DNA from 2 places in the Vandammella animalimorsus genome. Region 1 is predicted to be linked to the other one. Evidence: riboswitches for the same ligand, from Rfam matches in the RefSeq annotation. Region 1 holds a riboswitch; the other holds the start of a gene.
The links. Region 1 has a riboswitch for thiamine pyrophosphate ahead of thiC (phosphomethylpyrimidine synthase ThiC). Riboswitches for the same ligand answer to the same signal wherever they lie in the genome.
Positions count from the first base shown of each region.

Region 1 (4,770 bases):
GGCGTGCCAGGGTGCTTGGCGGGCGGATGCTTGGCTTGCCTGGGGCTCGCCCAGTGGTGCAATAGGCGGTGTATGCATGGTCACTCCCTCAAAGATCAAAAAACGGCCTCCAGCCGAAAACGCGCATTGTCAGCGCTGGCGGGGCGCAATCCACCTGGGGATTACTCTGAGAGAACCTGTTCAAAGTCTCTGCACGGCTGGCAAGACAGTGGATTGGGGCGGTCTACTGCGCCCGCAAAGCCTCGCCATAGACCCAGCCATGGCTGCGTTTTGCGCCTTGCAGCCCATCCCAAGCCACTTTTTGCCCGCTCGCGCCGAGACTTTGAACAGGCTCTGACGCCACGGCACTGACCTTGCCTGCACGGCCCTGGGCGGCACGCCGTGTGCAGAGGCAAGGTTTCGCCTTGGCAAGTTGAGCTTTTCTGGCTTGTTGCGTGATGGGCGCTGTCATTCACCGGGCATTAACCCAGACCACTTCGCCAGGGTGGTGCTCGGCCACGGTGTCCAGCGCGGCGGCCTGTTGGCTGGGGTGGCGCGGGTCGATGTCGTGACCGAACACGGTCAAATCCAGCCCCCGCGCGCGCCAGGTCTGGATTTCGCCCGCCGTGAGCACACTGGCGCCGACCCACACCGGATGCGCTCCGGTGTCGAACAGGGCGCGCAGCGATTCAAAGCCCTGTCGGGTGGTCGTGAGGATGACCATGCGGGTGCGGCTTTGTCAGTAGGTTCGATCAAGGCCCGACCAAGACCCGCTCAAGCCTTCTGGATCGGGATATAGACCTCCCCACCGCCGGCGGCGAATTCCCTGGACTTTTCATCCATGCCGGCTTTCAAGGCTTCGGCTTCGCTCAAGCCCTTGGCGGCGGCGAAGTCGCGCACTTCCTGCGTGATCTTCATGGAGCAGAACTTGGGGCCGCACATGCTGCAGAAGTGCGCGGTCTTGCTGCTGTCCTTGGGCAGGGTTTCGTCGTGGAAGTCGCGTGCGGTGTCGGGATCCAGCCCCAGGTTGAATTGGTCTTCCCAGCGGAATTCAAAGCGGGCCCTGCTGATCGCGTCGTCGCGCGCGCGGGCGCTGGGGTGGCCCTTGGCCACGTCGGCGGCGTGGGCGGCGATCTTGTAGGCGATGATGCCTTGCTTCACATCATCGCGGTCGGGCAGGCCCAGGTGCTCCTTGGGCGTGACGTAGCACAGCATGGCCGTGCCCATCCAGCCGATCATGGCCGCGCCTATTGCCGAGGCGATGTGGTCGTAGCCGGGGGCGATGTCGATGGTCAGCGGGCCCAGGGTGTAGAACGGCGCTTCGTGGCAGTGTTTGAGCTGCTCGGTCATGTTCTCCTGGATCATGTGCATGGGCACGTGGCCGGGGCCTTCGATCATGGTTTGCACGTCGTGCTTCCAGGCGATTTGCGTCAGCTCGCCCAGGGTGCGCAGCTCGGCGAACTGGGCTTCGTCGTTGGCATCGGACGCGCAGCCGGGGCGCAGGCCGTCGCCCAGGCTGAAGCTCACGTCATACGCCTTCATGATTTCGCAGATTTCCTCGAAGTGGGTGTAGAGGAAGCTCTCCTTGTGATGCGCGATGCACCACTTGGCCATGATGGAGCCGCCGCGGCTGACGATGCCCGTCACCCGATTGGCCGTGAGGTGGATGAAGGGCAGGCGCACGCCGGCGTGGATGGTGAAGTAGTCCACGCCCTGCTCGGCCTGCTCGATCAGCGTGTCGCGGAAGATTTCCCAGGTCAGGTCTTCGGCGATGCCACCCACTTTTTCCAGCGCCTGGTAGATGGGCACGGTGCCGATGGGCACGGGGCTGTTGCGGATGATCCAGTCGCGCGTGGTGTGGATGTTCTTGCCGGTGGACAGATCCATCACCGTGTCGCCGCCCCAGCGGATGGACCAGACGAGCTTTTCCACCTCCTCCTCGATGCTGCTGGTCACGGCCGAGTTGCCGATGTTGGCGTTGATCTTCACGCGGAAGTTGCGGCCGATGATCATTGGCTCGATTTCCGGGTGGTTGATGTTGGCCGGGATGATGGCGCGCCCGCGCGCCACTTCGTCGCGCACGAACTCGGGCGTGATGACATCGGGGATCACCGCACCCATCGGGTTGCCCCGGCGGCGCGCCTCGCGCGCAGCATCGCCCAAGTGCTCGCGCAGCCACTCCATGCGGCCGTTCTCGCGCAGGGCGATGTATTCCATCTCGGGCGTGATGATGCCTTGGCGTGCGTAGTGCATTTGCGTGACGTTGCGGCCAGCCTTGGCGCGGCGCGGCTGGCGTTGCAGCCCGGCCGCTTCCTGCCGCAGTTGGGCGATGCGCTCGGCATCGCGCCCCTCGTGCTTACCGCCGTCGTCCAGGATGTGGGCCAGGCGGCCGGCGTAGGTTTCGGTGTCGCCGCGCTCCTCAATCCATGCCTGGCGCAGCGCGGGCAGGCCACGGCGCACGTCGATCTGAGCCTGCGGGTCGGTGTAGGGGCCGCTGGTGTCGTACACGCTGGCCTGCGCGCCGTTGGTGAGCTGGATGTCGCGCACGGGCACGCGGATGTCCGCGCGCGAGCCTTGCAGATAGGCTTTGCTGGAGGCGGGCAGCGGCTCGCGCGTGAGCGCCAGCAGTTGCTTGAGGGAAGAAAGTTTTTCAGGTGCGTTCATGGGGCCTCGCAATCAGGGGGGAAAGTCGCTTTTTCACCCCGGAGGCCCGGCCCACTGCGGTCGCCAGGCCCAGGAAGCTGTGTTCCAAGGGCCTGGGCTGCATGGGCCGCATTGGCGGCTGCCAGCTCATCCTTACGCCGGTACTAACCGGATCAAGTTGACGGGTTCGGCCTGGGCCATCTCAGCGCGCCTTTGGGGCCGGTGTTCAGAGCCGACTCCCAAGGCGCGCACCCCGGAGTGCGGCGCGCATCATACCGCCGGCGCTGCCGCCCGGGCCTCCGGTCAATCCCGCAGCAGTTGAGAGGCAGGCTCTTAAACCTGGGCCCCGGCCTGGCGCAGCAGCTGCGCCACCTGCTCGCCCAGCGCCTGGGCCTGGGCCAGCGTGGCAATGGCTGCGCTGGCCTGCACCTGCACCAGGGGGCGCTGGCCTTGTGGGTCGCCCCAGGCCGCGCGCAGCCACAGCGTGTCTGGCGCCTCGGCCCAAACAGCATGGGCCGCCAGCGGCACGGAGCAGCTGCCGCCCAGGGCGCGGCTGACGGCGCGCTCGGCGGCTGTGGCCAGCCAAGTGGGCAGGTGCGACAAGGCCTGCAAGGCGGTCTGCAACTGCTGGGCCTGGGGCGTGTGCGGCTGGGTGGCCAGCACTTCGATGCCCAGCGCGCCCTGGCCTGCAGCGGGCAGCATTTGTTCGGGCGTGAACTGCATGCGGATGCGCCCGGCCAGTTGCAGGCGTTCCAGCCCGGCGGCGGCCAGTACGATGGCGCTGAACTGGCCTTCGTCGAGCTTGCGCAGACGCGTGTCCAGGTTACCGCGCAAAGGCTCGATGCGCAGATCCGGGCGCAGGTGCTGCAGCAGCACCTGGCGGCGCAGGCTGGAGGTGCCGACCACGGCGCCTTCGGGCAGGTCTTCCAGCCGCGCGTAGTGGTTGGAGACAAAGGCATCGTGCGGATTGCCTCGCTCGGGCACGCAGGCCAGTGCGAAGCCTGCGGGCAGTTCCATGGGCACATCTTTGAGCGAGTGCACGGCCAGGTGCGCGCGGCCATCGACCAGCGCGGCTTCCAGCTCCTTGACGAACAGACCTTTGCCGCCGACCTTGCTCAGGCTGCGGTCGAGGATCTGATCGCCGCGGGTGGTCATGCCCAGCAGCGTGGCCTGCAGCCCCTGGGCCTGCAGGCGTTGCTGGATATGTTGGGCCTGCCAGAGGGCCAGGCGGCTTTCGCGCGTGGCAATGACGCAGGTGGCGGGGGGGCGGGTGGAAGCGTTCATGAGGGGAGTGAGTGCGTGGCCATCGAAAGCCCGTGCCGTGCGTTGCAGTGGCGCTTTGAACAGGCTCACTTTGAACAGGCGCTCAGGGCGCGGGCGGCGGCAATGGTAGCGCGCCCAGAAGGCAGGGCAGGGCAAGGCAGGGCAGGGCGATGCAGACAGACGCAAGCTGCGCGGCGCGCCAGCGGGGCAAGCGTATGAACGGGCGCTCAAAACCCCGGCTGCTGTCGCTCGCGTTCTCGTTGCGAGGCCAGGCTGGCCAGCTGGCCCCAGGTCTGCAGCCCTTGGGCCTGGGCATGGGCCAGGGCGATCAGGGCCAGCTCGGCCGTGGCCATGGCGTCGGCCACGGCGTCGTGGCGGGCGCTGTGCGCCAGGCCCAGGGCTTGCAGCCAGGCGTCCAGGTCGTGATCGCCGGAGATGACAGGCGTCTTGTTCGGCATATCGGCTTGCAGCGCCGTTGGGCAGGGGCCGAGCAGGGCTGGCAACAGTTGCGCCAGATCGCACACGCCAGGCAGGGGCAGCAGCATCTTGCCTGTGCGGCTGCTGGGTGCGTGCTTGCCCAGCCATTGCTGCGCGGCGCGGTGCAGCATGGCCTGGTCGAACCAGGCGTGCCAGGCCAGCCACAGCGCGTCCTGGCCCCATTCGAGCAGCTCCAGCAGGGCCAGGCGCGGATCCTGGCCCTGGCTCAGGTCGTCCTGGGTCAGGCCGTGAAACAGCTGGCCCAGCGGGCTGATGGGCACTGGCACCTTGAGCACGCGCGCAAAGCTGTGGCCCAGGGCGATGCCGGGCTGGGCGCCGCAGGCCTGGATGCGCACCGCGCCGATGGACAGCACGCTGTCGCGCTGGCGGTCCAGCCCGGTGGTTTCC
Region 1 is NZ_NTBH01000007.1:19,698-24,467, reverse strand. Features, by position in the region: gene CLI93_RS15560 (hypothetical protein) at 1-65, shown strand, start outside; gene CLI93_RS10545 (hypothetical protein) at 452-703, opposite strand; gene thiC (phosphomethylpyrimidine synthase ThiC) at 754-2,643, opposite strand; TPP riboswitch at 2,755-2,888, opposite strand; gene hemC (hydroxymethylbilane synthase) at 2,956-3,906, opposite strand; gene CLI93_RS10530 (3'-5' exonuclease) at 4,113-4,770, opposite strand, start outside.

Region 2 (4,770 bases), on a different contig from region 1:
GGCGCGCACTGCAGGCTGCCCATCTTGGTGAATGCGCGGAGGCGTCGGAGTTGGATCAGCAGCCCACAATCGATTCCGTACAGGAGACCCAGCCATGAGTGTTGCAACGCGCTATTACCGCATTGGGCAAATCGTGCCTTCCTCTAACACCACGATGGAAACGGAAATCCCAGCAGTGTTGCGTGCTCGCGAGGCCGTGGCTCCGGAGCGCTTTACATTTCACTCCAGTCGCATGCGCATGAAGCATGTCACCAAGGAGGAGCTGTCGGCCATGGACGCAGACAGCGATCGCTGTGCGTTGGAGTTGTCGGATGCTCGCGTGGACGTGTTGGGCTACGCGTGCTTGGTGGCCATCATGAGCATGGGCAAGGGCTACCACCGCATCTCTGAACAGCGCCTGCATGCCTGCACGGTAGCCAATGGCGCGCCTGCACCCGTCGTGACCAGCGCCGGGGCGCTGGTTGAAGGCTTGCAGGCTTTAGGGGCCAAGAAAATCTCCATCCTGACCCCTTACATGAAGCCGCTGACACAGCTGGTGATCGACTACATCGAGCACGAAGGCATTGAGGTCGTGGACAGCATCTCGCTGGAAATCGCCGACAACCTGGAAGTCGGACGCCAGGATCCGCGCGCGCCGATCGAGATCAGCCGCAAGCTCAAGACCAGCGGTGTGGACGCAGTGGTGGCATCGGCCTGTGTGCAAATGCCTTCGTTGGCTTCCATTCAGCCCATCGAGGATCGCATTGGGCTGCCCGTGCTCTCTTCATCTGTGGCCACGGTTTACCAGATGCTCAAGCGCCTGGGCTTGGATGCGCAGGTGCCTGGCTACGGCGCCTTGCTGGCTGCGCGAGGCGCAGGCGGGCCCAGCAGTACATAATCGTGCCTGGCATGCAAGTGAGCGAACTCTCCCTGTGAGTCGCGTCTGCCAAGGTTTGGCATCACGACCTTGGCAGATTTTTGACCTGCTGCCTGTATCCCACTGCATTCGACTGTCTACGGTTTGGGGCCGCAGCCTAGGTCTATGCCCGATAGCCATGAGACGAAGCAGTGGTCTACGGAGTCCGCCATGAAGCCCCGCATAAAGGTCGCCAAAACACAGGCCCCGCATTCTGCGCAGCCAGAGGGGGCCATCTACGAAGAAATCACCCTGGCCGAGCAAGCGCATCGAGCGTTGCGCCGCGACATCATTGCTGGGCGCTTTCCCGCAGGCCAGGCGCTGCGCCTGGCGCAACTTAAGAATTGTTACGGAATCAGCTACTCGCCGCTGCGTGAGGCCTTAAACCGCTTGCTTAGCGAGCAATTGGTGGTATCTACCACATCGCGCGGTTTTCGCGTAGCGCCTTTTTCCGAAGAGCAGATGTGGGATGTGATTGAGACCCGCATCGTCATCGAGTGTGAGGCGTTGCGCCGATCCCTGGTCAAGGGCGACGACCAGTGGGAGGCTCAGGTCGTGTCGGCCTACCATGCGTTGGCCTTGGCTACCCGGCGTTACTACGCAGCTGATGAACAGGACGGCCATAGCGATGCCGAGGCGCAGTTCGAGCAACGCCACTACGAGTTCCACCGTAGCCTTATCGCAGCTTGCGGCTCAGGTTGGTTGCTGAGCTTTGCTGAACAGTTATATGCACAAAGCGAGCGCTACCGTCAGCCGGCGCTGCGCGATGGTCGGTACTGGCAGGTGGGGCGTGATGTACTGGCCGAGCACCGCCAACTCATGGATGCGGCAGTGGCGCGCGATGCCGGTCTGGCCGCCGGCTTGTTGGCGCGCCACTATCGGGACACGGGCAGGGTGGTCAAGCAATTGCTGGGCTTGTCGCAGCAAACCCAGAGTTCGTGACTGTCCTTCGGTGCCTGCTCCGCGAGCCAGGTGCGTGAGTCAGACCACATCAGTGTTCGGGCACCTACTTGGCCAGATCGAAGCCCATCTGCCAGAAGTCAGCCTCCAGGCGGGCGGCTTGGGCGAAGATGGCGGTGAGTTCGGTAAAACGTGCCTCGGTCATGGCGTGGGCAGCGAGTTTGTCCATGTGGGCGATACAGGCCTGGGCGGCTTGCTGAAAGGCTTGCCCGGAGTATTCGCTGATCCATTCGCGGTAGGGGTGGTCGGGCCGCGCGGCCAGAGCAGGGGCCAGGCGGCGGCCGATTTCGGCGTAGCCGATCATGCACGGGGCCAGGGCCACGTTCAGGTCCAGCAGGTCGCCACTTTGGCCGCAGTCGAGCACGTAGCGGGTGTAGGCCACGGTGGCCTGGTGCTCGGGCGCGGCCTGGAGCTGGGCCGGGCTCAGGCCCCAGCGCTCGCACAGGCGCACGTGCAGGTTCATTTCGCCCAGGATGGCATTGAGCCCTTCCTGTGCGATGTGCATGTCTTCCAGTGTGCGGCTTTTGTAGATGGCCAGGGCGTGGGCGCGCGCGTATTGGATCAGGAACAGGTAGTCCTGGATCAGGTACTGCTGGAACACGGGCTGGGGCAGGGTGCCCGCTTCCATTTGGCGGATGAAGGGGTGGTCGACGTAGCGGTTCCAGTCGGACAGGGCGGCAGCCTTGAGGCGCTCGAAGACGGTTGTCATGGGCGGCGCTCCTGTTCAGGCGTTGTAGGCTTCGTCGAAGAAGGCCAGCTCCAGCGCCACGGCGCGGCGGAAGAAGTCGTGCGCGATGTCGCTGTGCGCCGGGCCGATGCGGTCGAGCTCGGCGCGCAGGAAGGCGACGAAGTCGTTGAAGAAGGGGTTGTTGTGCAGCGTGACCCATTCGGCGTGCACGAAGTGCTCGGGCAAGGGCTTGTTGCCGCGTGTGGCCCAGTCCTGGTAGAGCCATTCGGCGACGTTGAGCACAGCCAGCACGGCGGCGTAGTTGCGGGTTGCAGCAGCCTCGCGCATGATGGCCTGAAAGCCCTGCGTGGGGGCTGTGTCCGGCTCCTGGTGGCGGCGCGCCTCACTCACGCCCAAGGCTTCGAAGGCGCGCAGGAAGTAGGTGTTTTCGTCGCCTGAGACCATGCCGGCAAAGCGACCAAAGCGCAGCCGCGCCTCGAAAGTGTCGGCGGTGGCGATGGCGCTGCCCAGCAGGGTCAGGAAGCTGTCGAGGAAGCGGTGATCCTGAATCAGGTAGTGGGCCATGACGGCATCGTCGATGGTGCCGGCAAACAGCTCTTGGACGAAGCGGTGTTCGGCAGCCTGCTCCCAGGTCTGCAGGTTGGCTTGGCGCAGTTGTTCGGTGAAGGCGGTCATGGTGTGCTCCTCGTTGGTGTGGATTGGGCCTGCGAGGAGCACGGGGGTGGCCTGGGTGCGACAGCGGGGGCTGTACCTGGGGCCTTGCCCGTCCCTTCGCCGGCATGATCCGGATCAGGTTCAAAGGGTCACTGTGCTGCCGGGCATGCCCAGGCGCTGCGGGCGTGCCGACCAACAGTTTCTCAGCCCCTTGGCGCGGGGCTCCCCTCGGGGAATATGGAGGCAGGCCTGCCGTGTGGAGAAGCCTGCGCCGACGGCATGATAGCGCCTGACTGCTGGCGTTAGCGGCCGGTATTTCCCGTCTGGCGCATCGGGAATGATGTCTGCTTGGCGAGTAGCAGCAGGGCTCGGCGCAGACGACGACGCGCCGCAGCCATCATCTGTGATGGCATGCAGCGCGTGTGGGTGGTGCTTGCGGCTCGCCCTTAAGTGGGCGGTGGCCTGGGGCGGGTGGTTGCTTGGATCAGTCCGGGGCGGCTTCGCTGCCGGGCTGGGACTGCGGGGCAGTGGCCTTTGGTTTGCCGCCGCCGCTGGCTTTTTTCTTTTGCGGCGCGATCATCATGATCATCTGGCGCCCTTCGAGCTTGGGGAATTGCTCGACGACGATGGCATCGCCCAGTTCTTCGCGCAGTCGGTTGAGCAGGTTCAGGCCCAGATTCTGGTGGGTGATTTCGCGGCCGCGAAAACGCAGTGTGACCTTGACTTTGTCGCCGTCCTCAAGAAAACGACGGATGTTGCGCAGCTTGATGTTGTAGTCGCCGTCGTCGGTGCCAGGGCGGAATTTGACTTCCTTGATGTCGATGACGGTCTGCTTGGCCTTGGCCTCGGCAGCGCGTTTTTGTTCCTGATACTTGAACTTGCCGTAGTCGATCAGGCGCGCCACGGGCGGGTTGGCGGTGGGCGCGATCTCGACCAGATCGACATCCAGGTCGCCGGCCATGCGCAGGGCTTCCTGCAGGCTGATGACGCCGATGGGCTCATTGTCTGGCCCGGTCACGCGCAGCTCGGGCGCGTTGATTTCACGGTTGAGTCGATGCTTGCGCTCTTCGCGGTGTCGACGGTCACGGTATTCAGTAGCGATGGCTCTCACCTTCAAACGGTTGGTTGCAAGAAGCCGCCCGGCAATGGCCGGGCGGAGTGGCGGGCAGCAAGGCCCTTAAAGATCATGAACAGGCTGAGGACAGGGCAGACAGGCATTTATTGCTTGGCGGCAATTCTTTCGCTGATCAATGCGATGAATTGCTCCAGCGGCATGACCCCCAAATCCTGGTTGCCACGGCCGCGGACTGCCACGGTGCCTGCGGCCTTCTCCTTGTCGCCGGCCACGAGAATGAACGGCACTTTTTGCAAGGCGTGCTCACGTATTTTATAAGTGATCTTTTCGTTGCGTAAATCCAACTCGGCGCGGATGGGTTGGTGCGGCAGGGCTTTTTGGAGTTTTACAACAAGCTCGCGGCAGTAGTCGGCCTGGGCGTCGGTGATGTTGAGCACACTGACTTGTTGCGGCGCCAGCCAGACGGGCAGGGCGCCGGCATAGTGCTCGATGAGGATG
Region 2 is NZ_NTBH01000004.1:177,021-181,790, reverse strand. Features, by position in the region: gene CLI93_RS07815 (carbon-nitrogen hydrolase family protein) at 1-98, shown strand, start outside; gene CLI93_RS07810 (maleate cis-trans isomerase family protein) at 95-877, shown strand; gene CLI93_RS07805 (GntR family transcriptional regulator) at 1,067-1,837, shown strand; gene tenA (thiaminase II) at 1,902-2,564, opposite strand; gene CLI93_RS07795 (TenA family protein) at 2,580-3,218, opposite strand; TPP riboswitch at 3,293-3,436, opposite strand; gene infC (translation initiation factor IF-3) at 3,682-4,308, opposite strand; gene thrS (threonine--tRNA ligase) at 4,416-4,770, opposite strand, start outside.
Region 2: another riboswitch for thiamine pyrophosphate. It lies ahead of CLI93_RS07795 (TenA family protein); the one in region 1 lies ahead of thiC (phosphomethylpyrimidine synthase ThiC).